Regions from separate parts of the Rahnella sp. BCC 1045 genome, predicted to be linked through region 3. Evidence: predicted binding sites of a transcription regulator. Region 3 holds the regulator's gene; each other region holds the start of a gene.
What was found. The regulator PhoB, encoded in region 3, activates phosphate uptake and scavenging genes when phosphate is short. The targets are predictions, from matches to a motif close to CTGTCATAAAACTGNCNNAT.
Positions count from the first base shown of each region.

Region 1: a site for PhoB is predicted at 5,083-5,102, ahead of glpT (glycerol-3-phosphate transporter). Genes of this name have one in related genera too.
Region 2: a site for PhoB is predicted at 4,102-4,121, ahead of serA (phosphoglycerate dehydrogenase). Genes of this name have one in related genera too.
Region 4: a site for PhoB is predicted at 4,902-4,921, ahead of nudF (ADP-ribose diphosphatase). Genes of this name have one in related genera too.

Region 1 is NZ_JAFMOZ010000132.1:61,445-68,667, forward strand. It holds gene recQ (ATP-dependent DNA helicase RecQ) at 1-212, shown strand, start outside; gene rhtC (threonine export protein RhtC) at 250-867, shown strand; gene rhtB (homoserine/homoserine lactone efflux protein) at 931-1,551, opposite strand; gene pldB (lysophospholipase L2) at 1,673-2,665, shown strand; gene yigL (sugar/pyridoxal phosphate phosphatase YigL) at 2,714-3,523, shown strand; gene glpT (glycerol-3-phosphate transporter) at 3,600-4,952, opposite strand; gene J1782_RS16015 (DcrB family lipoprotein) at 5,191-5,757, opposite strand; gene J1782_RS16020 (7-cyano-7-deazaguanine/7-aminomethyl-7-deazaguanine transporter) at 5,882-6,553, opposite strand; gene tusA (sulfurtransferase TusA) at 6,775-7,035, shown strand; gene J1782_RS16030 (zinc/cadmium/mercury/lead-transporting ATPase) at 7,053-7,223, opposite strand, start outside.
Region 2 is NZ_JAFMOZ010000143.1:142,598-149,820, forward strand. It holds gene J1782_RS23855 (YecA family protein) at 1-193, opposite strand, end outside; gene zapA (cell division protein ZapA) at 447-776, shown strand; RNA gene ssrS (6S RNA) at 826-1,009, shown strand; gene J1782_RS23870 (5-formyltetrahydrofolate cyclo-ligase) at 1,049-1,645, shown strand; gene asr (acid resistance repetitive basic protein Asr) at 1,826-2,245, shown strand; gene serA (phosphoglycerate dehydrogenase) at 2,598-3,836, opposite strand; gene rpiA (ribose-5-phosphate isomerase RpiA) at 4,177-4,839, opposite strand; gene J1782_RS23890 (LysR family transcriptional regulator ArgP) at 5,055-5,957, shown strand; gene J1782_RS23895 (oxidative stress defense protein) at 6,020-6,760, opposite strand; gene argO (arginine exporter ArgO) at 6,883-7,223, opposite strand, start outside.
Region 3 is NZ_JAFMOZ010000143.1:33,920-41,142, forward strand. It holds gene J1782_RS23345 (cobalamin-independent methionine synthase II family protein) at 399-1,502, opposite strand; gene phoR (phosphate regulon sensor histidine kinase PhoR) at 1,759-3,078, opposite strand; gene phoB (phosphate response regulator transcription factor PhoB) at 3,102-3,791, opposite strand; gene sbcD (exonuclease subunit SbcD) at 4,019-5,257, shown strand; gene sbcC (exonuclease subunit SbcC) at 5,254-7,223, shown strand, end outside.
Region 4 is NZ_JAFMOZ010000142.1:70,539-77,761, forward strand. It holds gene ribB (3,4-dihydroxy-2-butanone-4-phosphate synthase) at 1-136, shown strand, start outside; gene ygiD (4,5-DOPA dioxygenase extradiol) at 376-1,164, shown strand; gene J1782_RS22635 (glutathionylspermidine synthase family protein) at 1,218-2,378, opposite strand; gene J1782_RS22640 (DUF1190 family protein) at 2,387-3,055, opposite strand; gene tolC (outer membrane channel protein TolC) at 3,246-4,733, opposite strand; gene nudF (ADP-ribose diphosphatase) at 4,965-5,600, shown strand; gene J1782_RS22655 (DUF1249 family protein) at 5,597-6,022, shown strand; gene cpdA (3',5'-cyclic-AMP phosphodiesterase) at 6,050-6,880, shown strand; gene yqiA (esterase YqiA) at 6,877-7,223, shown strand, end outside.

The DNA.
Region 1 (7,223 bases), on a different contig from region 3:
TGCGTAAACTGCGTAAATCGCTGGCGGATGAAAATAATGTGCCGCCATACGTGGTGTTTAACGACACAACGCTGCTGGAAATGGCCGAACATCTGCCTGTCAGTCCAGGTGATTTGCTGGATATCACCGGCGTCGGTCAGCGTAAGCTGGAGAAATTTGGTCGGCCATTTATGAATATGATCCGTGACCATATCGATAACGGTGACGAATAAGAATTCTGTTTCCTACACATAACACTGAGAGTTGATCATGCTGATGTTATTCCTGACGGTTGCGATGGTTCATCTGATCGCGCTGATGAGTCCGGGACCGGACTTCTTCTTTGTTTCACAAACTGCCGCCAGCCGGTCACGTAAAGAAGCCATGATGGGCGTGATTGGCATTACGCTGGGCGTGCTGGTCTGGGCGGCGGTTGCGCTGATGGGTTTACACTTAATTCTGCAAAAAATGGCCTGGCTGCATCAGATCATCACCGTCGGTGGTGGCCTGTATCTGTGCTGGATGGGCTGGCAGTTGCTGAAATCCGCACGGGCTAAAAAGCAGAATGGCGATGAAACGCCGGTGGTTCTGCCCGCGCGTGGCCGTACGTTTATGCGCGGGTTGCTGACCAATCTTTCGAACCCTAAAGCCGTGATTTATTTCGGCAGCGTGTTCTCCATGTTTGTTGGCGACAGCGTCAGCGGCGGTGAGCGTCTGGGTATCTTCCTGCTGATCGTGGTGGAAACGCTGGCGTGGTTCTCTTTAGTGGCGATGGTGTTTGCGCTGCCGAAAATGCGTCGCGGGTATCAGCGTTTAGCGAAATGGATCGATGGCGTGGCAGGTGTGGTTTTCGCTGGCTTCGGTATTGCGCTGATCGTAAATCGCTGATTAAAACGTTCTGCATAAAAAAGGGTCCGGTGATTTGCCGGACCCTTTTTGCATTTCAGCGATTTACACTTTTCGCGCACTCGCCAGCAACACGCCCACCAGCATAAACAGCGAGCCAAAGATGCGGTTCAGCAACTGCATTTGTTTTGGCGCTTTTACCCAGTTAGCGATTCGGGTCGCCAGCGTCGCGTAACCGATCATCACAATGATATCGACGACCACGGTGGTGACGCCCAATACCACGTATTGTGCAGCCTGCGGCTGGTGCGGAATGATAAACTGCGGGAATAATGCGGCCAGGAACACAATGCTTTTTGGATTGGTCAGATTCACCAGAATGGCGCGTTTGAACAAACGGCGGCGCGGCATACTGCTGGCGAGTGCGTTCAGGTCAATCGCACCGGCAGAACGCCACTGGCAAATACCCAGCCAGATCAGGTACGCCGCGCCCAGCCATTTGAGAATTTCAAAGGCCATCAGCGAGGATGAAATCAGCGCCCCGAGTCCGATACCGACCAGCACGATGTGAATGGCCAGACCGAGTTGTAATCCGGCAATCGAGGCTACGGCACCACGATAGCCGTGGCTGATGCCCGTGCTCATGGTATTAATCGCACCGGAACCGGGTGATAAACTTAAAATAGAAGTGGTGAGCAGGTAGGTTAACCACCAGTCCAGTGTCATTGCGGGACTCCCTGAGTACGTTTTAGGTTGTTTTATGGCACAATACGCCATTGTCTATAATTGCGCTATAGCTCACAAATAACACTTTCCTCCTGCCTGTCTGACGACGTTGGATCATTGAATGCCTGTGAATTATGCGAAGTGGTTAACACGCGAGAAGGAGTTTGCAGCCTTTGCGACCGGGCCTTTGCTGGATTTCTGGCGAACGCGCGAAGAGGGTGAGTTTAGCGGCGTTGATGATGTGCCGATCCGCTACGTCCGCTTTTGTTCGCCTGAGCACGATAAAGTCATCGTGGTGTCACCGGGGCGTATCGAAAGCTACGTAAAATATCCTGAAGTAGCCTACGATTTATTCCATTGCGGCTACGATGTCATGATTGTCGATCACCGCGGTCAGGGGCGTTCCGGGCGGATGCTTGACGATCCGCATTGCGGTCACGTGAAACACTTTGATGATTATGTCGAAGATTTTGACCGCTTTTATCAGCTGGAGATCGCGACGCGTCAGTACGCGAAAAAGTTCGCGCTGGCACACTCCATGGGCGGTGCGATTCTGGCGCTGTATCTGGCGAAAAATCCGCAGAATTTCGATGCCGCGGCGTTACTCGCGCCGATGACCGGTATTTATCTGCCGATGCCCGGCTGGGTGTCGCGCCGTATTCTCAACTGGGCGGAGAATCGTCCGGTTCGACGTGATGGCTATGCGCTGGGTACCGGACACTGGCGGCCGCTGCCGTTTGTGGTCAACCAGCTGACGCACAGCCGCGCACGTTATCGCCGCAATCTGCGCTTTTATGCTGATTATCCGGAGTTGCAGGTCGGCGGACCGACCTATCACTGGGTGCGTGAAGGCATTGAGGCGGGGATGCATATCCTGAAAGAAGCCGAAAAAATCACCACGCCGGTTCTGTTATTGCAGGCGAGCGAAGACCGCGTAGTGGATAACCGGTCCCATCTTGCTTTTTGTCAGGCCATGGCCGTTGCGGGACATCCTTGTGAAGGGGAAAAACCGCTGGTCATTGAAGGCGCGCGCCATGAGATCCTGTTTGAACGGGACGACCTGAGGGCACAGGCGCTGGACGCTATCATGCGCTTTTTTGCGCGACAGCTTTAATCCGCGGTTCGCCGCGCACAACTCCATCAGAGGTTAGAACCTAACGCTATGTACCATGTTGTTGCTTCCGATTTAGATGGCACGCTGCTATCACCTGATCATACCCTGAGCCCGTTCGCCAAAGAGACGCTGAAACTGCTGACTCAGCGCGACGTGCATTTCGTGTTCGCCACCGGGCGTCACCATATCGACGTGGCGCAGATGCGCGATAATCTGGAAATCAGTGCGTACATGATCACCTCCAACGGTGCGCGTGTGCATAACACTGACGGCGATCTGATTTTCTCGCACAATCTGGATGAAGACATTGCCAGAGACCTGTTCGGCATCATGCATAACAACCCGGATATTCTGACCAACGTTTATCGCAACGATGACTGGTACATGAACCGGGACCGCGCCGATCAGGATGATTTCTTCCGTGAATCCGTCTTCAAATACAAATTGTATGAACCGGGTTTGCTGGAAACCGACGGCATCTGCAAAGTGTATTTCACCTGTGAAGATCATGAAAAACTGTTGCCGCTGGAAGAAGCCATCAACGCGCGCTGGGGCGACCGTGTCAACGTCAGCTTCTCATTGCCGGTATGTCTGGAAGTGATGGCGGGTGGCGTATCGAAAGGCCACGCGCTGGAATATGTTTCTAAGCTGATGGGCTATTCGCTGAAAGATTGCATCGCCTTTGGTGACGGTCTGAATGACCTCGAAATGCTGTCGATGGCCGGTAAAGGGTGCCTGATGAGTGGCTCATTGCCACGTCTGAAAGCTGCCCTGCCGGATGCGGAAATTATCGGCTCCAACGCCGACGACGCCGTACCGCATTACCTGCGTAAGATGTATCTTGCACAAGAAAGCTGATCTGCTGTAAATCCAGCGTCATAAAAACGAAAGCAGGGCGTTTGCCCTGCTTTGCTAATCTTATTACCCTCTTAAATCAGACGCGTCCGGCCAGCTGTGCTTTGTGTTTATTTTCACTCAGCATGGTCAGCAACAGCAGCACAACGGCCAGCACGCAACCGGCTATCATCACGATAAAACCGCCGTCCCAGCCAAAGTAGTCCACGGTATAACCGACAATCGCACTTGCGGCGACTGAACCGCCGAGATAACCAAACAGACCGGTAAAGCCTGCCGCCGTCCCCGCCGCTTTCTTCGGTGCCAGTTCCAGCGCATGTAAACCAATCAGCATGACCGGGCCATAAATCAGGAAGCCGATGGTGATCATACAAGCCATATCGATACCCGGATTACCGACCGGATTGAGCCAGTAAATCACGGTGGCGATCGTCACCAGCACCATAAAGAACACGCCGGTAGCGCCGCGGTTGCCTTTAAACACTTTGTCCGACATCCAGCCGCACAGCAGCGTGCCCGGTATACCGGCATATTCATAGAGGAAATACGCCCACGAGGATTTATCCAGCGCAAAATGCTTCACTTCTTTCAGGTAAGTCGGCGACCAGTCCAGAATACCGTAGCGCAGCAGATAGACAAACACGTTAGCCAGGGCGATGTACCACAGCAATTTGTTCGGCAAAATGTACTGCATGAAAATCTGTTTCGCCGTCAGTTCCTGCTCGGAAGACTCTTTTACATAGTCCGGCGGATAATCGTTTTTGTATTCTTCAATCGGCGGCAGACCACAAGATTGTGGCGTATCGCGCATGGTCATGAAGGCGAATACCGCCAGCAGAATAGCGCCGAAAGCAGGCATATAAAGCGCCGCGTGCCAGTCGTTAAACCACGCCATACCCAGCAGGAACAGCAGCGGGGGAATACCACCGCCGACGTTATGCGCACAGTTCCATACAGACACCACGCCGCCGCGTTCTTTCTGCGACCACCAGTGGACCATGGTGCGACCGCACGGCGGCCAGCCCATCCCCTGAAACCATCCGCACAGGAACAGCAGTACAAACATAATGGCGATGCTCGACGTTGCCCATGGCACGAAGCCCATAAACAACATCACCGCCGCGGCCAGAATCAGACCAGCAGGCAGGAAAACGCGCGGATTCGAGCGGTCAGAGACAGACCCCATAATAAATTTTGAGATGCCGTAGGCAATAGAAATCCCGGACAGCGCAAAGCCTAAATCACCCCGGGAAAAGCCCTGATCAATCAGATAAGGCATAGCCAGGGCGAAGTTTTTGCGCACCAGATAGTAGGCCGCATAACCGAAGAAAATCCCCATGAAGATTTGCCAGCGGAGACGGCGGTAAAGCGGATCGACGTGAGCCTCATCAACAGGAGCTTTGTGGGGCGCGGGTTTAAAGATACTGAGCATAAATGCCTCCGATGGCATAAATCAGGTCGGACTCATCGTGAGTCACGAACGAAATGGCGGAGCCAGTGTGTTCCAAAACGAACATCATTTTAGCTATTCGCGCACAAACGAACTGTGATTTATGACGGAATTGTTACATTTATATTACAGCGGAGGCGGATTTTGTGAGAACGAGTAACAGCATAAGACAAAAAAGGCGGAGCCTGAGCTCCGCCTGATATTTTCACAACATCTGAATTTACTGAATTTTCAACGTATTAATAATCGCTTCGGCATCGGTCTGTGCCTGTTGCTGATTATCTGCTGGTAGCGTGATTTGCATGGTCAGCAAATGGCTGTCGACTTTGCCCAGCACGATAGAGGAATACGCTTTCTGACCGGCAGAGGTGATGACGCTGTCGTACTGCTGCAACGTCTGGCCGTTCACCTGAATGGATTTATTGGTGACGACTTGCAGATTGGTATCACGCGCTTTTTGCTGATCCTGTAAACGACCCGCCAGAACGTCCAGTGACTCGGTGGTGTTATCACCCAGGATCACAATCACCGCTTTCTGGCCGGTGCTGTCTGCGTAGACGTGCATATTGTTTGCCTGAGTGCCCAGCTTACCGCTCTGGTCGCTCATTCCCTGCGGCAGGGAGAAAGTGACTTTACCTTCCAGCAGGCTGACCGGCGTGGTCGCTGCCGTCGCTGCGGCCGCTGGCGCACCTTTATCTGCGGCAGGTGCATCGGTGGTTTTACCGTCACACGCAGCCAGACCGGCGATCAGTACTGCCATTCCCATCATTTTCGCGATATTACGCATCGGGCTTCCTTAAGTGGCCTGTCTATCAGGCTTACATGTTGACTTAACAGTCGTTATGGCAACCTATTCAGGCCACAAATGCAAGTCAGATTATGGCGCGATTTGTGTTTTACCAGAGCCCTGTTCAGTGTGCGCGGATAGCCGAATGCGGGTTATGTCCCTGTGCGGATAAACGCTTAAGGAGCATATTCAGCAGCATGCCGTACATCGGCAGGAAGAACACCAGGCAGATCAGCACTTTGAAGCTGTAATCCACCAGCGCGATTTCTACCCAGTGCGCCGCCATAAAGGCATCGGTACTTTTGTAAAACGCGATGAAGAAGAAGGACAACGTATCACTGATATTGCCGAGGAACATCGAGGCGACCGGCGCAATCCACCAGCGGCGGTTCTGGCGCAGGCGGTTAAACACGTGAACGTCGAGGATTTGTCCCAGCACGTAAGCCATAAAGCTGGCGGTCGCGATGCGGGCTACCATGATGTTCAGGCTACTGAGCGCTTCAACGCCCTGCCACTGTGCTTCAAAGAACAGCGCGGAAATCACGTAAGAGATTGCCAGTGCCGGGATCATGACGGAAAGGATAATCCGTCGTGCCAGCGGTGCGCCAAAGATTCGCACCGTGAGATCGGTAGCCAGGAAAATAAACGGAAAAGTGAACGCGCCCCAGGTGGTATGGAAACCAAAAATGGAAACAGGCAGCTGAACCAGATAGTTGCTGGACGTAATGATGGCAATGTGGAATAGAGAAAGCCATATCAGCGCGGAAAACCGCTGCTGAGCAGTAAAAGAGTACATAGATGTGACCTTTTTTTATAAAGAAATTGGGGTGAGGGAACCCAAACGTATTTTTACTTCTGCAGTGAGTCATCACGTGCGGCGCGCATATTACCTGTTTGCGCATCGTTTGCGCAACAGCTTCAATGGTTAATTTTAGCGCAATGCGCCTTGTTTGTTGCACCAGAAAACCAGCGGGTTAAACTGTCGCGCATTCACGTATGAAGATGTTGAGACACGAAATGAACAACCCCTTTATCAATCCCGACCATCAGCTTGATGCGCTGGGACTGCGTTGCCCGGAACCTGTAATGATGGTTCGCAAAACGGTGCGCACCATGAAAGACGGCGAAACGCTGCTGATCATCGCCGATGATCCGGCAACGACCCGCGATATTCCCGGTTTCTGCCGTTTTATGGAACACCGGCTTTTAGCGTCTGATACTGAAAACCTGCCGTACCGCTATTTGCTGTGCAAAGGTCTGGTGGAAAAACAGGGCTGATTGCTCAGCCCTGACGGTCAGTGTGATTTCTTGCGCAACAGCCGCAGGGCATTGGCGGTGACTAGCGCCGTGGCGCCGGAATCGGCCAGCACCGCCAGCCATAAACCGGTCAGCCCTATAATGGTGGTCACCAGAAATATCGCCTTCAGCCCCAGCGCAATCGTAATGTTCTGACGAATATTTGCCCG
Region 2 (7,223 bases), 110 kb from region 3:
CCAGCGTATGCGGGAAGGCCAGGCCTTCATTGGTCAGATCATGCACCATCGTCAGCCAGCTGCCGTCGCGGTTGCCGCCACACAGTAAGCCACTGATCAGACCGTGCATTTCTGCTGCGGTCAAAGCAACCGATTGTTGTTTCAGGTTTTGATCCAACGAATCGTAAGTAGGGTAAGTATTCTCAATAGACATGCGCATTCGCCATCGTTGGCAGGTTAAGTTCGTGTTATGCTACCACCAAGGTCTGTCGTAGTACCAGATTAGCAGCCCGCAATCAGGCTCAGTTTGGCCTGAATGGCACGCCCTGAACAATCGGGCAGCAGTCAGCCGGTCATGGGGTTGTAACCTGGTATTGAGATAGTTATAGTGGCGCCCGCTTCCAACATCCTGCGCCAGGTCGTAGTGGTCACGTTGGGGCGGACGAATAAATCAGCAGGAAGGTGGCATGTCTGCACAACCGGTAGATATTCAAATTTTTGGTCGCTCGTTACGGGTGAATTGTCCGCCAGAACAACAGGAAGCACTGAATCTGGCAGCTGAAGATCTTAATCAGCGGTTGCAAGATCTTAAAGTTCGCACTAGAGTCACCAATACAGAGCAACTGGTTTTCATCGCGGCATTGAACGTATGTCACGAACTTGCTCAGGAAAGGTTGAAAACGCGCGATTACGCATCCAATATGGAACAACGTATCCGGATGCTGCAACAAACCATCGAGCAGGCATTGCTCGAACAAGGCCGGATCTCTGAACGTGAAGGGGCGCCTTTCGAATAACACACGTTGCTGATGTGGCTCGTCACAGGCCAGTCAGAAGCGGTAAAAAATTTCTCTGAGATGTTCGCCAGCGGGCCCGTCCCCTGAGCCGATAATTAGTACCAACAGAATGTGATGATCCGTAATCGGTGCGCATGCTCGGTCCGTCCGAGAAGCCTAAAGATTGCGACAGCACGTTCACCTTGAACCATGGGTTCAAGGGTTACAGCCTGCGACGGCATCTCGGAGATTCCCCTTTCTTTTCGGTACATCCCTTTCTGGTGTTTGTATCTATGTTGCACACTCCTCTTTTTGCTTCTGCCCGACAAAATATTCGCAATGAAATTCGCCAGCGTAGAAAAAATCTGACTGCCGGTCAGCAAACAGAGTTTGCCCTTCAGGCCGCAGATCGCGTTGCCGCGCACCCTGAAATTCAGTCTGCCACCACGATTTCAGTTTTTCTGTCCTTCGACGGAGAGCTTGATACCACACCGCTGATTCAGCGCCTGTGGCAGGAAGGAAAAGAGCTCTGTCTGCCGGTGCTGCATCCGTTTTCCCCTCACCATCTGTTGTTCCTGCGCTATGCGCCTGAAACACCGCTGGTACGCAATCGTCTTAAAATCCTCCAGCCACAACTTGATGTCACACAGGTTGTGCCATTGTCTCAGTTGGATATCATCCTGACGCCGCTGGTCGCGTTTGACCGCCACGGACAACGTCTGGGTATGGGCGGAGGGTTCTACGACCGCACGCTGGAGCACTGGCGGGATGGCGGGCCGTATCCGATTGGCTTAGCGCATGATTGCCAGCAGGTGGACGTCTTGCCGGTGGAGCACTGGGATGTGCCTTTGCCGCAAGTGATCACGCCGGGCAAAGTGTGGACGTGGTGAAGATAGGCTGACTGTTGATACTCCTCTCAGAGAATACTCCCCTCAGAAAATTCCCCTTATACATACCGTTACACGCCGAAACCAATCCCTCACGGACAATAAATTCCGTCATGTCTATTATCTTCTCAACGGCCCCGCAGTGGGGCAGACACATAAACCGATATCTCTGAGGATTTAAACATGAAAAAAGTATTAGCTCTGGTTGTAGCCGCTGCAATGGGTCTGTCTTCTGTCGCTTTCGCTGCTGAAACAACCGCTACTCCGGCACCTGCTGCTGCAACGACCGCTGCGCCTGCGGCCAAGCATGTAACTAAACACAAGACTCACAAGAAAGTCGCTCAGAAAGCGCAGGCTGCTAAAAAACACGTGAAACACGCTAAGAAAGCTGCTCCGGTAGCGCAGAAAGCGCAGGCTGCTAAGAAACACGTGAAACATGCTAAGAAAGCAACTCCGGTAGCGCAGAAAGCGCAGGCTGCTAAAAAACACGTGAAACATGCTAAGAAAGCTGCTCCGGTAGCGCAGAAAGCGCAGGCTGCTAAAAAACACGTGAAACATGCTAAGAAAGCTGCTCCGGCTACAAAAGCAACCCCAGCAGCATAAGAAGTTACCAAGAAGTCTTTGTGAGGTATTAACTCGCAATTACCAGAAATGCTAAATTTACACCCGGTTCGCCGGGTGTTTTTTTCTCCAGTTTTTATCCTGAGGTACTGTGGATGATGCTGCGCCGCTTCCAGTTCGAAATCACCCTGTCTTCACTGATCCTCTGTGGTCTGGTCAGCCTGTTCTTTTACTTATGACATTTTCGTGAAGTGCCCTGAGATGGCGCCCGTCATCGGCTCAACGCCTTGAGCAATCTGGCAAACGACTCATCCGGTAAGATCTTCCCGTCTGCGGGAAATAGCATAAAAAAACCGCCTTTCGGCGGTTTATAGTCTGTTACTGCGCAGATCTCTCAATAAAGCAAGCGCGCACGGATCGTGCCCGGAATCGCTTTCATCAGTTGCAGCGCGGTGTTCAACGTTGTGACATCCGTTTCAGCATCGATAACCACATAACCGACTTCCGGGCTGGTTTGCAGATACTGTGCTGCAATGTTGATGCCCTGCTCCGCGAAAATCTGGTTGATGCTGGTCAGCACACCCGGACGGTTTTCGTGGATATGCAGCAAACGGCTGGCTTTCTCGGTATGCGCTGGCAAAGAGGCTTCCGGGAAGTTAACCGCGGACAAAGTCGAACCGTTGTCAGAGTATTTCGCCAGTTTGCCCGCCACTTCCAGGCCTATGCCTTCCTGCGCTTCCATGGTAGAACCGCCGATGTGTGGCGTCAGCAGCACGTTGTCGAATTCACACAGCGGAGAATTGAACGGATCGCTGTTGGTCGCCGGTTCTTCCGGGAAGACGTCGATAGCTGCACCGGACAGATGTTTGCTGCGCAGCGCATTGCACAGGGCAGGAATGTCGATCACCGTGCCGCGTGAGGCGTTGATCAGCAATGCGCCCTGTTTGATCTGTGCCAGCTGCACTTCGGAAATCATGTTTTTGGTGCCTGGCGTTTCTGGAACGTGCAGGGTCACGACGTCGCTGGTGCTGAGCAGTTCTTCCAGAGTCGCAATCGGCTGCGCATTACCCAGCGGCAATTTGCTTTCGATGTCGTAATAGAAGACGCGCATCCCCAGGCTTTCCGCCAGAATACCTAACTGTGTACCGATGTGGCCGTAGCCGACAATACCCAGACGTTTACCGCGCGCTTCAAAAGAACCGACGGCCAGTTTGTTCCAGATCCCGCGGTGCGCCTTGGCGTTGGCCTCAGGAATACCACGCATCATCAGCAGCATTTCGCCCAGCACCATTTCGGCGACGGAACGGGTATTAGAGAACGGTGCGTTAAAGACCGGAATACCACGACGGGTTGCCGCTTTCAGGTCAACCTGATTAGTACCGATACAGAAACACCCTACAGCCACCAGTTTTTCTGCTGCCTGGAACACTTCTTCGGTCAGCTGAGTACGCGATCGGAGTCCAACAAAGTGCGCATCACGGATCGATTCTTTCAGCGATTCCGTATCTAAAGCACCTTTGTGAAATTCAATATTGGTGTAACCCGCGGCACGGAGTGTATCAACCGCACTTTGGTGGACGCCTTCCACTAACAAAAATTTAATCTTGTCTTTCTCAAGTGATACTTTTGCCATTTCCCGACCCTATATTTTTTCTGGCTGAATTCGAACTGCTAGGTGACTGCTCACAGTCAACATAACAAAAAATACGCCATCATCAATACAAACGATTGCCTGCCAGACAGCAGAAGGCTCACCGCGCCTGTTGGTTTTCAGCATTTCCTGCTGGTTAGATTTTACAAAGCAAGACGTTCAGGAGGCGATAGTGAGAAATGTGACATAAGTCACCAAATTAAGGCTTTTGAAGAAAAGATGATTCATTCAGAAAATTATCATCTTCATAACATTGTGTTATGACAGGGAGATGACTGGCTGCTTTCAGCAAAAGCAGCCAGATCTTCTGCTTATTGATAGGTTACTTCAGCGTGACAGTTTTTACGCCTTCAGAAGTGCCTACCAGCGCAACGTCGGCGCCACGGTTGGCGAACAGCCCTACCGTCACCACGCCCGCAATTCCGTTGATCTTATTTTCCATCGCGACGGCATCCAGAATGCTCAGATTATGGACGTCGAGAATGATATTGCCGTTGTCAGTCAGAACGTTCTGGCGGTATTCCGGCAGACCACCGAGTTTCACCAGTTCACGCGCAACGTAAGAACGCGCCATCGGGATGACTTCTACCGGCAGCGGGAATTTACCCAGCACATCGACTTGCTTAGACGCGTCCACAATACAGACGAATTTTTTGGCGATCGCGGCAATGATTTTTTCGCGGGTCAGCGCAGCGCCGCCGCCTTTGATCATCTGCATGAAGCCGTTGATTTCATCCGCGCCGTCAACGTAAACGTCCAGCGAGTCCACTTCGTTGCTGTCGAAAACGTGAATGCCTAAGCTTTTCAGTTTTGCCGTTGAAGCGTCAGAGCTGGAAACGGCGCCCTCGATCTGACCTTTGATCGAACCCAGTGCATCGATGAAATGGGCGGCGGTGGATCCGGTTCCGACACCGACGATGGTGCCCGGAGTCACGTAATCCAGTGCGGCCCAGCCGACTGCTTTTTTCAATTCTTCCTGCGTCATAATGGCTTCTCTGTCTGATAACGTAAGTGGCGTGAATACGGAAAAGTGTCGGTGATTATAAAGCATGTGCCGGCAGATTGGGCAGACAAGAGCGTGACCAGATCACACTTATTAAGTGCAATTGGGTTGTAAGCGCCCCGATTTTCCTCACCACAAAACCTGACAATCTGTGGCATAGTGTTCGGATAAAATTAAATCCAAGGGACAGAACTCCGATGAAACGCCCGGACTATAGAACGCTACAGGCACTGGACGCGGTGATCCGTGAGCGCGGTTTTGAGCGCGCCGCACAAAAGCTTTGCATCACCCAATCGGCGGTCTCTCAGCGCATTAAACAACTGGAAAATCTGTTCGGCCAGCCTCTGCTGGTGCGTACCGTGCCGCCTCGTCCGACGGAACAGGGGCAGAAATTACTGGCCCTGTTACATCAGGTGGAATTGCTGGAAGAGGAGTGGCTCGGCAGTGACAGTAACAGCGACAGTAACGATACGCCGCTGCTGCTTTCGCTGGCGGTCAACGCCGACAGTCTGGCAACCTGGCTGTTACCGGCGCTGAAATCCGTGCTGGTCGATTCACCTATCCGCCTGAATTTGCAGGTTGAAGATGAAACCCGGACGCAGGAACGTCTGCGCCGCGGTGAAGTGGTCGGCGCGGTGAGTATTCAGCCGCAGCCGCTTCCGAGCTGTCTGGTCGATCAACTTGGCGCGCTGGATTACCTCTTTGTCGCTTCCAAGCCGTTTGCCGATCGGTATTTCCCGAACGGCGTCACCCGTTCCGCGCTGCTGAAAGCGCCGGCGGTTGCGTTTGATCATCTCGACGATATGCACCAGGCGTTCCTTCAACAGAACTTCGATTTGTCACCGGGCAGCGTGCCGTGTCATATCGTTAACTCGTCGGAAGCCTTTGTGCAGCTGGCACGTCAGGGCACGACCTGTTGTATGATCCCGCATCTGCAAATCGAGAAAGAGCTGGAAAGCGGCGAGCTTATCGACCTGACGCCCGGCCTGTTCCAGCGCCGGATGCTGTACTGGCACCGCTTTGCGCCGGAAAGCCGCATGATGCGTAAAGTCACCGATGCCCTGCTGGCACACGGACATCAGGTGTTGCGTCAGGACTGATTTAGCGCCGCAGAAAACAAAAAACCCGCCGGAGCGGGTTTTTCATTATTACGGCGTCATATTTACTGAGCTGGTGCGGGTGCCTGCGGCTGCAGTTCGAACACCACATCGACCTGATCATCAAAGTGAATGCTTTGCTGTTCGTAGGTTTCAGCGGCATCATTTTGCGTGGGTGCGGCGGCGGCTTTAAACATGCGCGCAACCGGCATTGGCTGGTAGTTGGCGACGTGATAACGAATGCTGTAAACCGGCCCCAGTTTGGTGTGGAAGCCCTCTGCCAAAGACTTTGCCTGCTGTGTGGCGTTATCAATGGCTTTCTGACGCGCTTCGTCACGGAAACGATCAGGATTTGCCACACCCAGTTCGATAGAACGGATTTCATTCAGGCCGGATTTTAATGCGCCATCCAGCAAATCGTTCAGTTTATCCAGCTGACGCAATGTCACCTGAACCTGACGCACCGCACGGTAGCCTTTCAGCTCTGAGCTGCCGTCTTTCAGGTAATTATATTCCGGCTGTGTGCTGAGATTCGCGGCATTGATGTCTTTCTTTTCAATTCCGTTTTTCTGCAGGAAACCAAAATATTCCGCCACACGATCGTCGGCTTGTTTCTTGGCGCTCGCGGAATCTTTTGCCGATACGCTCACTTCAATGGCCAGCGTCGCGATATCCGGTGTGGCGTCAACGCTTGCCGTACCTGATGTCACCACGTGCGGGCCGGCAGGAACTTCTGCCGCGTGCAACGCTAAAGGTAAAGTCCCTAATCCCAACATCGCTGCTACAGCCAATGCTTTCAGTTTCACAGTGCCTCCATTAATCATCAAAGATCTGGCAATAGTTAATTCAATCAATCCGCAAAACCGTAGCATAAACCGTTACAACTGAAACTAAGATTAGTGACAAAAACCTGTTTTCGGGTAAAAACTCAAAATACGCCGGTCTGACGCGCAAGTTGTACGGCAATCCCCCACATAATTACGCCAACAATAAAGTTGATGACGCGCTGCACTTTCCCGGTGTTTAACCAGGGCGCGAGTAATGCCGCGAGAATGGCCAGCCCGAAGAACCACAGCACAGAAGCACTGACCGCGCCGAGCGCAAACCACGAACGTTCGTCGTGGCTCAGGCTTCCGCCCAGACTACCCAATACGACGAACGTATCGAGATAAACGTGAGGATTGAGCCAGGTCACCGCCAGCATGCTGACGACAATCTTCCAGCGGCTTTGCTTCGCCACTTCCGCCTGCGCCAGTTCAGGATTTTTGC
Region 3 (7,223 bases):
CGTCGTGCTACTCCGTCAGAAGGATGAATGGCGTTGTCATAGCCAGAGAACACCAATGTGAGGATCGGAGTGAGCTAAAAACGCCTGATGATATGCAGATGATTACGTTGTTATGCAGGGAGTATCGAGCGACAGCGGGGCTTAAGGTAAACGTTTATAGCGTAGAAAGGCAAGCCGTGATCGAAAAAGCAGAGTGTTCAACCAGATTAATACGACAAAGCAGTAACAATCACTAAATACCTTCCAAAACACGCAATATGATATGTATGATTTTTGAACGAACAAAGCACAAGATATGCTCCGATAAGATTAAAAATGCGTGAAATCACCATCCAAAGGTCATTTCACGCACAATATCCAGCATTTTTACGAGGGCAAAATTTAGCCGCTTTCCGGATTTACCAGACGCGGGCGGCGATATCCACCACCAGTTTAAGTTTTTCCCACTGCTGCGCTTCGGTCAGGCTATTGCCTTCTTCCGTAGACGCGAAGCCACACTGCGGGCTCAGGCAAATCTGGTTAATGTCCAGATATTCAGCCGCCTCTGCGATCCGTGCTTCCACGGTTTTCGCCAGCTCAAGTTCACCGGATTTGGTGGTGATCAGCCCCAGAACCGCCTGCTGATGACCTTTTTTGATGAAACGCAGTGGCTCAAAACCGCCTGAACGTTCATTGTCATATTCCAGGAAGAAGGCGTCGATATTCACACCGCCAAACAGAATCTCTGCCACCGGCTCATAGCCACCTTCAGAAATCCAGGTTGAACGGAAGTTACCGCGGCAAACATGCAGGCCAATCACCAGATCGTCAGGTTTACCGGCGATGGCTTTGTTGAGCACGTCAGCGTAAGTACGTGCTAACTCTTCCGGAGAGTCACCCCGTTCGCGGATTTGTTTCTTCTGATCTTCAGAACACAGGTATGCCCAGACGGTATCGTCGAGTTGCAGATAACGACAGCCGGCATCGTAAAAGGCTTTGATCGCGTCCCGGTAAACCTGTGCCAGATCGTCAAAATAGTCTTTCAGATCAGGATAAACGTCTTTGCTGATAGCATTTCGGCCACCGCGAAAATGCATCACGCTCGGGCTGGGAATAGTCATTTTCGGCACAGCCGTTCCGCTGATACTTTTCAGGAAACGGAAATCTTCCAGCATCGGGTGCGAACCAAAACCGAGTTTGCTCACCACTTTGATACTGCGCGCTTTCGTCTGTACGCCGTTGAACTGGATCCCCTGAACCGCATCATAACCTTCCACCCCTTCCAGGCCTTCGAAGAAGTCAAAGTGCCACCACGCACGGCGGAACTCGCCATCCGTCACAACCTGCAGACCGGCTTCACGCTGCAAATCCACCACACGGCGGATTTCAGTGTCTTCCACCGCGCGCAGCTGTACTGCATTAATCTCACCGGCCTGAAACTGTTTGCGGGCTTCTTTGATCGCGGCCGGGCGCAGGAAACTGCCAACGACGTCAGCGCGGAACGGAGGGGTAGTACGTTGCATGAAAACTCCTTAAGGCATCACGCCCCTGGCGGAATGCGAATGATTTACAAAGTAAATAATTACATTGCGTTATTTATAGACATCTGGATGTCTAAACGGCTTTAAGGCCATACTGTCATGCAGCCTCTTCACTCACAACAGAGGAATTTTCATGGGACGTGAAATAAATTCATGATCATCAGGCAGAATCACGCCATAAATAGAAATGAAAAAGCCTGCTATCGGCTGATAACAGACTTTACGTAAATTGCTGAAATTAAGGTTTTACGGTGACCGGGGAGTCTGAACCCTGAGGAACAATCAATTTTGGTGCCAGCGTGAACATAAACCGCGTGCCGACGCCGACTTCGCTGAGAACTTCGAGTTTCGAATTATGGTGGCTGAGCGCATGTTTTACGATGGCGAGCCCCAGTCCGCTGCCGCCGGTCTGGCGTGAGCGCGCCTTATCCACACGGTAAAAACGTTCGGTCAGACGCGGTAAGTGCTGCGGCGCAATGCCCGGCCCGTTGTCACTTATCTGAAACTGCGCGCCATGTTGAATTTGCTGCCAGCTGACTTCAATCCGCGTGCCCGGCGGGGTGTGATTCACGGCGTTATACACCAGATTCGACACCGCACTGCGCAGCTGATCTTCATTGCCAAAGACTTTCAGCTTTTCGTTTACGCGAAACACCACTTCATGTTTCCCGCCGCTTAACGTCTGCACTTCCCGCTCAAGCATGCTGAGCATCACCGGAATATCGACCTTCTCGTGCATATCGATATTGGCGGATGCTTCGATTTTCGACAGGGTCAGAAGCTGCTTCACCAGCCCGTCCATGCGCCTCGTCTGCTCCTGCATCGTATCCAGCGCTTTGGTGCGGAACGGCTCTTCCAGCTTGGCGTCTTCCATCATTTCCAGATACCCCTGCAACACAGTGAGCGGCGTGCGAAGTTCATGGCTGACGTTGGCAAAGAAGTTACGTCGCGCGCCTTCGAGCTGACGCATTTGCGTGACGTCACGCGCCACCATCAGAAGCTGCCCCTCGGAATACGGCATCACGCGAAACTCGACGTAATGTTCATTATTGAGTTGCAGATTCAGGGCACGGCTGAAGTCACGGGTCTGGATCCAGGTGCGGAATTCCGGATAACGCAGCAGGTTAAAAATATGCTGGCCGTTATCTTCCGGCCAGCGGAAACCAAGCAGATCCTGCGCCAGTCCGTTACACCAGAAGATATTGCCTTCTTCCGTCGCCAGAACCACCGCATCCGGCAGCGATTCGGCACCGCTGCGGAAACGTTTGATCAACTGACCTAATTCACGACGACGTCGCCGGTTGCGCATCTGCATCTGGTTCAGCCCGTAAAACAGCGGTTCCCAGCTCCAGCGCCCGTTCGGCGGGGTGATGCTGCGGTCAAGCCACAGCCAGTGAGAGAGTTTAAGCTGATTGTAATAATTCCAGCCCAGCGCCGCGACCAGCGACGCAAAGAGGAGCCAGCCGAAATGGCCGACGAAAATTCCGAGGATCAGGGCTGGCAGACAAAAGAGAAAAAATTCGCCGGCCAGACGTTTCCATGACAAACGTTCTAACACACAGGTTCTCCGCTGTGGGGGACTCAATAACGCGTTGAGAAACGATATCCGGTACCACGAACAGTCTGGATCATTCTGTCATGTCCACTGGTTTCCAGCGCTTTACGCAAACGACGAATATGCACGTCTACCGTGCGATCTTCCACATAAACGTTAGTGCCCCACACGTTATTGAGCAACTGTTCTCTGCTGTAAACGCGTTCGGAATGGGTCATAAAGAAGTGTAACAACTTAAATTCGGTCGGCCCCATATCGAGCGCCTGCTCGTTGGCCATCACCCGGTGAGACGACGGATCCAGACTGAGCCCCTGCATGTCGATCACTTCTTCGACCGCCATTGGCGAAATCCGGCGCATCACCGCTTTAATACGGGCAACCAGTTCTTTTGGTGAAAACGGTTTAGTGATGTAATCATCGGCACCGACTTCCAGGCCGCGCACCCGATCTTCTTCTTCACCGCGAGCGGTCAGCATCATCACCGGAATTTCGCGGGTCAGTGCTTCACGTTTAAGGTGCTTAATAAACTGAATACCGGAACCGCCGGGTAGCATCCAGTCGAGCAGGATCAGTTCTGGGTAAGGTTCCACTAACTGGCCAATCGCTGAATCAAAATCTTCAGCTTCTACTGCCTGATATCCATTCTGTTCCAGTACAAAACACACCATTTCACGGATTGGAGCTTCGTCTTCAACCACCAATATACGTCTAGCCATCGTAGGTCCTGCCAATAGGTTAGCGATCTTTTATTTGATTGCGGGCGCCATTATGCGTCAGTTTTGTGACAGATTTATGAATGAAAATGATGGTTCATTTAAGGCAAATATGACAGATAAATTCCCGCCATCCTGCTGAAATTGGTCTGATTTATCGGGGACAGGTTCCCCCGCCGACGTTTATACTTTGCACCATTGTCGTCATACAGGGTTCACACGGGAGTCTCATGCGCCTGATCCACACCTCCGACTGGCACCTCGGCCAGTACTTTTTTACCAAAAGCCGCGCCGCTGAACATCAGGCATTTTTGCGCTGGCTGACCGGTCAGGTGCAGCAGCATCAGGTGGACGCCGTCATTGTCGCCGGGGACATCTTTGATACCGGTTCGCCGCCCAGTTACGCCCGCGAGTTGTACAACCGCTTCGTGGTGGAATTACAACAAACCGGCTGTCAGCTGGTGGTGCTGGCCGGGAATCACGATTCCGTCGCCACCCTCAATGAATCCCGCGAACTGCTTTCGTGCCTGAATACGCGGGTGATTGCCACCGTCGGTGAAGACCTCTCTGAACAGATTTTAGTGTTAAACCAGCGTGACGGAAAACCGGGCGCGGTGCTTTGTGCTATCCCGTTTTTACGTCCGCGCGATTTGCTCGCCAGTCAGGCCGGACAATCCGGCAGCGACAAACAGCTCGCGTTGCAGGAAGCCATTGCGGCGCATTATGACGCGCTATATCAGGCCGCACTGGCGAAGCGTCAGAAACTTGGTATGCCGTTGCCCATTATCGCTACCGGCCATCTGACCACCGTCGGCGTCAGCACGTCTGACTCCGTGCGCGACATCTATATAGGCACGCTCGACGCCTTCCCGGCCCAGGCATTTCCGCCGGTAGATTACGTGGCGCTCGGGCATATTCACCGCGCCCAGTGCGTCGCAAAAACCGAACATATCCGTTACAGCGGCTCGCCGATTGCCCTGAGTTTTGACGAACTGAGCAAAGCCAAAAGTGTGTACTTACTCAATTTCGACGGCGCAACGCTTAACGCCATCGACACGCTGGAAATCCCGGTTTTCCAGCCCATGCAGATCATCAAAGGTTCGCTGGCTGAAATCGAAAAACAGCTGGCGCAGTTTGCAGGCGGCGATATGCAAAAGCCGGTCTGGCTGGATATCGAAGTCGCCACGCAGGATTATCTCAGCGATATCCAGCGGCGTATTCAGACGCTGACCGCAGATTTGCCGGTGGAAGTCGTTCTGCTGCGCCGCAGCAAAGAACAGCGCATCCACAGTATTGAGCAGCAGGAAAAGGAAACGCTGAGCGAGCTGAGCGTCAGTGACGTGTTTGAACGACGTCTGGCGCTGGAACCGGATCCTGATGAGCCGCGTCAGGCGCGGATGCGCACGCTGTTTGCGCAGGTCGTTGAACAGATCACCAGCGGTCAGAATGCGGAGGACGGCGCACAATGAAAATTCTCAGCCTGCGATTAAAAAACCTGAACTCGCTGGAAGGCGAATGGAAAATCGACTTCACCGCTGAGCCGTTTGCCAGTAACGGTTTATTTGCCATCACCGGCCCGACCGGCGCGGGGAAAACCACCCTGCTCGACGCCATTTGTCTGGCGCTTTATCACCAGACACCGCGTCTGAACGTCACGCCGAGTCAGAATGAACTGATGACCCGCCACACCGCCGAATCGCTGGCGGAAGTCGAGTTTGAGGTCAAAGGCATTGGCTACCGCGCGTTCTGGAGCCAGCGCCGGGCCAAAAACTCGCCGGACGGCAATTTACAGGCGCCGAAAGTGGAACTGGCACTGCTGGCCGATGGAAAAATTCTGGCCGACAAAGTGCGCGATAAACTTGATGCCATCGCCGAGCTGACCGGGCTGGATTTTGGCCGTTTCACCAAATCAATGATGCTTTCACAAGGCCAGTTCGCCGCGTTCCTGAATGCTGATGCCAACGACCGCGCGGAATTGCTGGAAGAACTCACCGGCACCGAAATCTACGGGCGGCTTTCTGAGCGCGTGTTTGAACAACATAAAGAAGCCAAAAATCAGCTCGACGGTTTGTATCAGCGTATGGCAGGTATCGAGTTGCTCAGCGAAGAGCAGCGTCAGGCGTTTGAAACGGAACTGGCCGCGCTGAACGCGCAGGAAATTATCCTCAGCCAGCAGGCGCTTCAGCGCCAGAAGGATCTGAACTGGTTGCAACAATGGCAGCAGGTACAGCAAAAATATCAGCAATCTCAGCAGCAGCTGACGGCGGCAGAGCAGGAAAACCTCGCCGCAGCGCCGCAGTTGCAACAACTCGCGCGCAGTGAACCGGCTGAAAAGCTGCGTCCGCTGCTCAGCGACCGGTTGCGCTGTGAGAAAGAAACACAGGAGTTACAGCAGGCGCTCACGCAACTGGTTCAGCAACAGCAGCAACAGGCCGCACAGATGACACCGCTGGCTTTGGCGCTGGAACAGGCGAAAACCGCTCGCCAGAAACAGGCCGGAGAGCAGCGCCAGCTACAGACGCTGATGGACGAAAAAGTTCTGCCGCTGGATAGCGAAATTGCCCGGTGGCACAAATCACTGACTGACACGCAGCAGGCCGTCAGTGAAGTACAGAAACAGGCCAGTGAGCATAACGCGACGCTGGCGAAAATCACCGAAGAACGGCAGAAACTGGAGGTACAGAGTCAGCAGCATCAGGCGAAACACACCACGCTGACCGCCGCGCTTGAGACTCAGCAACAGCGTCAGGTTGAACTGGAAAAACAGCAGCCGCTGACGGCGTTGCAGAAGCGGCAATCTGAACTGGCGCAACTGCGTCCGGTACGCCAGCAGCTGTTCTCACTCGCACAAATTTTCCCTCAGCTCGACTCACGTGTCCGTCAGCAGCATCAGGATATTGCGCAGAATCAGACGGCAATCGCGGAAGAAGAAGAACGCCTTGGCAAAATCCGTCTGCAATGCCAGAAACAGCTCGAGCATCTGAATGATGTCAAAGCGCGGCTGAAAAGCGAGGAACTGATCGTCAGCCTGACGGCAGAACGCGCGAATCTGCAAAGCGGCCTACCCTGCCCGCTGTGCGGTTCCACCTCGCATCCGGCGATTGAAAGTTATCAGGAGATCAAACCGTCTGAAACCGCGCAGCGTGTTGAGAAAATGCAGCTGGAATTTGATGCAGCGAAAGCCAGCGGAATCGAACTGGCCGCGAAAATTAAAAGCCTGAAAGAACACCAATTGCGCCTGCAAACGCAGCTTGAGCACGACCAGCAGCAACTGAACGCGCATCTCGAAAACTGGAAGAAAATCAGCGCTCCGCATGGTCTGACGTTCACCCTGAATGATGCGGCGGACATTCAGCAATGGCTGGCGTCATGCGATCAGGAAGAACAGCAAACACAGGAAACCCTCCGCCAGCATGAACAGCTGGCGCGTGCGCT
Region 4 (7,223 bases), on a different contig from region 3:
TGAACTGACCAACGATGACGGCAGCATGGCACATGCGCCGGAAGTCATCGTCTTTGCCCGCGCGCACAATATGCCCGTGGTGACGATTGCCGATCTGGTGGCTTACCGCCAGGCGCAAACCCGTCAGGCAAGCTGAATAACCGGTTGTGCGCATTAAGAAAGGCCGCTTATGCGGCCTTTTTGCTATGTATTCCTGCATTTTGTCTGAACCGAAAATTCCCGCTCATTGCCTTTGATTTGCCTCTTCAAATTTATTGAACATCTCCTTCATGGTTATCCGGCTGTAACCGCCACTGAAAAAGAGTACCGTATTTTCATCACGCGGAAGGCGCTCCGCCGCTCCGCTCTTTTTCAGTCTGCGGTAAGGAATTAATGATGACGACTCAACGTATGCCCGCACTCTTCTTAGGCCACGGCAGCCCGATGAATGTGCTGGAAGATAACGTTTATACCCGTGCCTGGCATGCGCTGGGCGAATCTTTGCCACGTCCAAAAGCGATCCTGGCCGTATCTGCCCACTGGTTTACCCGCGGCACGGCGGTGACGGCGATGGAAAACCCGCGCACCATCCATGATTTTGGTGGTTTCCCGCAGGCGCTGTTTGATAAACGTTATCCGGCACCGGGTTCACCGGCGCTGGCGAAACGGGTTCAGGAATTGCTCAGCCCGGTAAATGTGATGGCCGATACCAGCGAGTGGGGGTTTGACCACGGCACCTGGGGCGTATTGATCAAGATGTATCCGGACGCCGATATTCCGGTGATCCAGCTGAGCATCGATGGCACGCAGCCGCCGGAATATCACTATGAACTGGGCAAAAAGCTGGCCGCGCTGCGTGACGAAGGCGTGATGATTGTCGCCAGCGGTAACGTGGTACATAACCTGCGAATGGTGAAATGGGACGGCAACGGCGAGCCGTATCCGTGGGCGATTGCGTTCGAAAAGTATGTGAAAGATAACCTGAGCTGGAAGGGCGAGGCGAAAGATCATCCTCTGGTGAAGTTTATGGAACATGAAGGCGGCGCGTTATCGAATCCGTCTCCGGATCACTATCTGCCATTGCTGTATGTTTTAGGTGCGTGGGAGGGTTCGGAGCCGATCACACTGCCAACTGACGGGATCGTGATGGGATCGCTTTCCATGCTTTCTGTTCAGGTGGGATAACGCTCAAAAACAAAAAGGATAATGAATTCCTTCATTATCCTTTTTTACGCGTTTTATCCGACAATGGTATGTGGATAGAAACGTGACAGATCCTGCGTGATCAGCGCTTTATCTTCGCGGATGCCAATCCCGCAAGGCTGATCGTTGACCAGCCAGCTGCCGATCAGCGTGTAACTGCCTTCGAATACCGGCAACGGATGGAACTGTTGCACGATCATGCCTTCTGCACCATACGGGCCGTCAACACTGGCCACTTCATGGCCTTTCTCGATGACTTTGATGTTAGCGCCTTCGCGTGAAAACAGTGGCTTCACGACGTAGTGATCCAGTTCCGGGTGAGCATCTTCAGCAAAATACGCCGGTAACAGATTCGGGTGATCCGGGAACATTTCCCACAGCAACGGCAGCAGGGCTTTGTTCGACAAAATGGCCTTCCAGGCAGGTTCAAGCCAGCGAACACCGGCGTCTTCCAGCTTGGTGGCGAACACTTCGCGGAACATAAATTCCCACGGATACAGCTTGAACAGGTTGGAAATCACCTGATCCTGCGTATCGGTAAACTGCCCGCGCTCGCCCAGACCGATTTCTTCGATAAACAGGAATTCGCTGGCCAGTTCAGCCTCCAGCGCGCAGTCCTGTAAATACTGAACGGTGCCGCGATCTTCTTCGGTGTCCTGACAGCAGGCGATGTGCAGTAACGAAAAACCGTGCTCGTTCTTCAGTTCGCTGAAACGCTCGATCAGCTTTTCCTGCAAACTGTTGTACTGATCGGCATCTGGCGGCAAGTTACCCGCAGCGATTTGATCTTCGAGCCACAGCCACTGGAAGAAAGCCGCTTCATAGAGAGAGGTCGGTGTATCGGCGTTATTTTCCAGCAGCTTGGGTGGATTCACACCGTCATAGGCCAGATCCAGGCGCGAATACAGCGAAGGTTGTTGCGTGCGCCATGAACTGCGGACAAATTCCCAGACGTGTTTTGGGATCTGGAATTTCGCCATCAGTTTGTCGTCATTCACCACACGCTCAACCACTTTTAAGCACATCTGATGGATGTCGGCAGTGGCGTCTTCAATCTCTTCAATCTGCGCCAGCGTGAACTGATAATAAGCATCTTCACACCAGTAGGGTTCGCCATACATGGTGTGAAAATTGAAGCCAAACTCCGTGGCTTTTTCGCGCCAGTCCGGGCGCTCATTAATCGCTAAACGTTTCATTTTATCTCTTAGCCACCCATGCTGCGGCCAGGGCTGCGAGGTGCCGCAGAGGAGCTGCGTTGCATTGAGGTTTGTTTGGCTACGCTGTCGCCGAAGCCACCGCGTGTAATAGTGTTTGTGACTGCCGGTTTCGGTGCCATGGCGGTTTTCGGCACATTCATGGTGCGGCCACCTGCGGTTGCCGGGCCATAGTTTTTGCCGGTGGCATCGACGAATTTGCCGTTTGCCGGGCTGGCCGGGTTTTTAGAGCTGAAAAGAGGCTGCTGCGCGTAAGCGCCGCCGCTCATCATCCGGCCCATCATATAACCTGCCATCAAAGGCATCCACATGCTGCCACTGCTCTGGCCTTCGGCTGAAGCGACACCAGCCTGCGCGGGAGCCTGAGTACACTGGCCTTCGCCGAACTCAGCAATACAGTCTTCACGGCTGGCGTATTTAGGTGCCGTTTTTGCCGCTTCTGTTTTGGCTGCGTTGTAGGCATCGACGCACTGCGTGCTGCCGGACGGATTGGCTTTCGTACAGTCGTCAGCATTCTGATACAAGGAAACCGTTTCGTCGGTTTTCTCACAGGCAGACAACATAAAGACGGCGCTTACCGCCAGTGCGACAGGTGTGATCCGAGAGCTACGCCATGATTTACGGAAGGTAGCCAGGTTAACGTGTTGTGTCCGTTTCATCGTTCTTATCCCATGTGTAGGGCTTTTTTGCCCTTTCCCAGTAGGGCCTAAGAATAGGGGAAAGTGGGTGATTGTTAAAGCAGCGAAGGCAATTGTTACGAGACTTTACAGAGGGGCGTGACGGAGGCAAAAAAAAGCAGCCTTTTCAGGCTGCCCTGGTCTTTACGATGAAAAAAGAAACCTGCCAGATTTAGTTCTGGAAAGGGTTGCCGCTTTTCTTCGTCGTGCGGGTTTGGGTGGTTGCGCTGGCTTTTTCAGTACGCGGTGCAGCCGCCGTGCTGTTGCCATAACCGTCCGCCGTGGCGTCCTGCTGCGGGGTTTCAGGTGCAACCTGATCCGGTGCCGTTGGCACAGGTTTACCCAGAGCACCGTTCAGTGCCAGCAGATCGCTTTCGTTTAGCGTACCCAGTGCTGACTTGATGTTCAGCTGGTTGATCAGATACGTGTAACGGGCGCTGGAAAGCTGTTGTTTGGCGTTATACAGCGTGGTGGTCGCATCCAGCACATCAACGATAGTACGTGTACCCACCTGATAGCCGGCTTCCATCGCATCTAAAGAACTCTGAGCAGAAACAACGGCTTGTTTATAGGCGTTGATGCTGCTGATAGAGGCAGAGATGTTGTTGAAGGAAGAACGTACGGTCTGAACAACGCTGCGGTGCGCGCTTTCCAGTTGTTCGCTGGCGCCAACAAAATTGTACTGAGCTTGTTTGACCTGAGAGGTTACAGAACCGCCGCTGTACAGTGGCAGAGAGAAGCTCAGACCAATTTTGTTCTGGCCTGCATCGGCATCCTGGTAGCTGGAAGAACCGCCAGTTTTGTCGCCGTGGTATTTGGTATTGCTGATACCGGTAGACGCGGTCAGATCAACCGTAGGCATGTGGCCGGTTTCCGCATAACGGATTTGCTCACGAGCCAGATCCTGTGACAGACGTGCAGACAGCAAGCTCAGGTTGCGGCTTTCTGCTTCTTTCAACAGGGTGGCTACCGGCTGCGGACGCGTGGTGTTGAAGTTATCCACGTTCAGGGAAGAGAGTTGCGGATAGTACATGCCGGTCACCTGACGCAGAGATTCCAGTGCGTTATCCAGGTTATTGCGGGCAGTCACTTCGTTAGCCAATACGGTGTCGTATTGTGAACGGGCGTTTTGCACGTCAGTGATAGCCACCAGGCCAACATTAAAACGCTGCGTGGTTTGATCCAGCTGACGATAAATAGCCTGTTTCTGCGCTTCGGTATAAGAGAGTGAATCGATCGCACTCAATACGTTGAAATAAGCCGTCGCAGAATTCAGGATTAAAGATTGCTGGTCAGTCTGGTAAGACACATCCTGAATACCGGCAGTTTTTTCCTGCAAGGTCAGTGCGCGCCATTTTGACATATCAAAAAGGGTCTGCGTTAATTGCAGGCTGGCGCTGCCAACATCACTATTAACGCCATTCGCATCGCGGTAGCCATTGGTATAACCATAATCCGCACCCAAACCGAGTTGCGGTAATAAAGGACTGCGGCTTTCGTTGATTTTTTCGAATGCAGCATCCCGGTCAGCAGCGGATTTGCGCAGGTCCGGGTTACTCGTCCTGGCTTGCTGATAGACCTGCATCAGGTTTTCGGCCTGGCTTATCGTACTGAAGCCGCCCAGGCTGAGTCCGATGAGAAGGGGGAGCAGTTTCTTCATTTGCATTCCTTGTTGTGCAGCAATGTTGTTATGTATGGTGGCGCAGTCAAATAAACCAATAGACGCGGATTCTAGCAGAGTCAGGCTAGCGGGGAGGTTGGCTTAACGTGCCTTCCCCGCTGGATGTGCCTAAATCTATCACAAACAACCTTGATTATTATTAACGCATTTTCATCAAACTGACCTCAAAGGACGATAAATTGCCTTTATGAGGGAAGAGGAAAACAATCCATGTGTGCATTCAAAAGTTCACCGGTTAGTTTCGGTAAAGATGATGTAGAAATTATTGCACGTGAGACGCGATATAAAGGTTTTTTTTCTATTATTGCATATCGGTTTCGTCACCGGCTGTTTAATGGGGAAATGAGCGGCGAAGTTGTGCGTGAAGTTTTCGAAAGGGGCCATGCAGCGGTGCTGCTGCCTTATGATCCGCAGCGCGATGAAGTCGTGCTGATTGAACAGATCCGCATCCCATGTATTGATTCCAGTGATACCCCATGGCTTCTGGAGATGGTCGCCGGTATCATTGAAGAGGGCGAGACAGTCGAAGACGTCGCCCGCCGTGAAGCACTCGAAGAAGCGAACATTGTGGTAAAACGCTGTAAACCGGCTGTGAATTACCTGGCCAGCCCGGGCGGAACCAGCGAGCGTCTTTCTATTATGGTCGGCGAAGTTGATGCGACAACGGCAGAAGGAATTCACGGTCTGGAAGCAGAGAATGAAGACATCCGGGTGCATGTGGTCAGCCGCGAACAGGCTTACCGCTGGGTGGAAGAGGGAGCGATAGATAATGCGGCGTCAGTGATTGCTCTGCAATGGCTGCAGCTACACCATGAATCCCTGAGAAAAGAGTGGGCCATCGAATGATTAAGCGCTATACCCCTGATTTCCCTGAAATGATGAGATTGTGCGAAACCAATTTCGCACAATTGCGCCGTTTGATGCCGCGCACCGATGAGCCCGGTGAAACAGTGACATATCAGGTGAGTAGCGCCACATATTGCCTGACGATCCTCGAATCGACGCGCTATACGTCGCTGGTGGAAATCAAACAGACCGCACCGGCCGTCAGTTACTGGAGCCTGCCTTCACTGACGGTTCGCCTGTATCACGACGCCATGGTGGCCGAAGTGTGTGCGAGTCAGCAGATCTTTCGCTTCAAAGCACGCTATGATTACCCTAATAAAAAGTTGCATCAGCGTGATGAAAAGCATCAAATTAACCAGTTCCTGGCGGACTGGCTGCGTTATTGCCTTGCGCACGGAGCGATGGCAATTCCGGTGTGTTAGACAGACTTCAACAACAAAGGAAACGATTTGGAAAGCCTGTTTAAACTGCCTTTGGTGAATGGGGCCAAAGTCAGAATTCTACAGATTACAGATACCCATCTTTTTGCCGGTGAAGATGAGACATTGCTGGGCGTGAATACGTTTAACAGCTATCGCGCGGTGCTGGACGCTATAAAAGCACAGCAGCGCGAAGTCGATATCATCGCGGCAACCGGTGATCTGGCTCAGGATCAGTCGGTGGAAGCCTACCATCAGTTTGCCCGTGGTATCAGCGAACTGGCGGCACCCTGTGTCTGGTTGCCCGGTAACCATGATTTCCAGCCTGCAATGGTGAATGCCTTGCAGGAAGCCGGGATCAGCCCCTCCAAACATGTCCTCCTCGGTGACGACTGGCAGATAATCCTGCTCGATACGCAGGTTTTCGGCGTGCCGCACGGAGAGTTGAGCGAGTATCAGCTGGAATGGATGGAACGTTGCCTGAATGCGTATCCCGATCGCTTTACCCTGCTGATGCTTCATCACCATCCGCTGCCTTCTGGCTGTACCTGGCTCGATCAGCACAGCCTGCGTAACGCGCACATGCTGGCGAATGTTCTGGTCAATTACCCGAAAGTGAACACGCTTTTGTGCGGCCACATTCATCAGGAGCTGGATCTCGACTGGTACGGACGTCGTCTGTACGCCACGCCGTCTACCTGCGTTCAGTTCAAACCGCATTGCACTAATTTCACGATTGATACCGTCGCACCGGGATGGCGTTATCTCGATTTGTATCCTGATGGCCGTGTCGAAACCCAGGTTTTCCGTCTGGAAACCAGCGAGTTTCATCCTGACACCGAGTCGGACGGGTACGAATGAATACCTTACTTTACCTGCACGGTTTCAACAGCTCACCGAACTCGGCCAAAGCCACGTCGCTCAAAAACTGGCTGGCGAAGAACCATCCTGAAATCGATATGGTGATTCCGCAATTACCGCCGTATCCGGTCGATGCGGCTGAGCAGTTAGAAAACTTAGTGATCCGTCATGCCGGTAAAAAGCTGGGCATTGTCGGTTCCTCGCTGGGCGGGTATTACGCCACCTGGTTGTCGCAATGTTTCGCCGTGCCCGCGGTGGTGGTTAACCCCGCCGTGAAACCGTATGAACTGCTGATCGACTTCCTCGGGCAAAACGAGAACCCCTACACCGGCCAGCAATATGT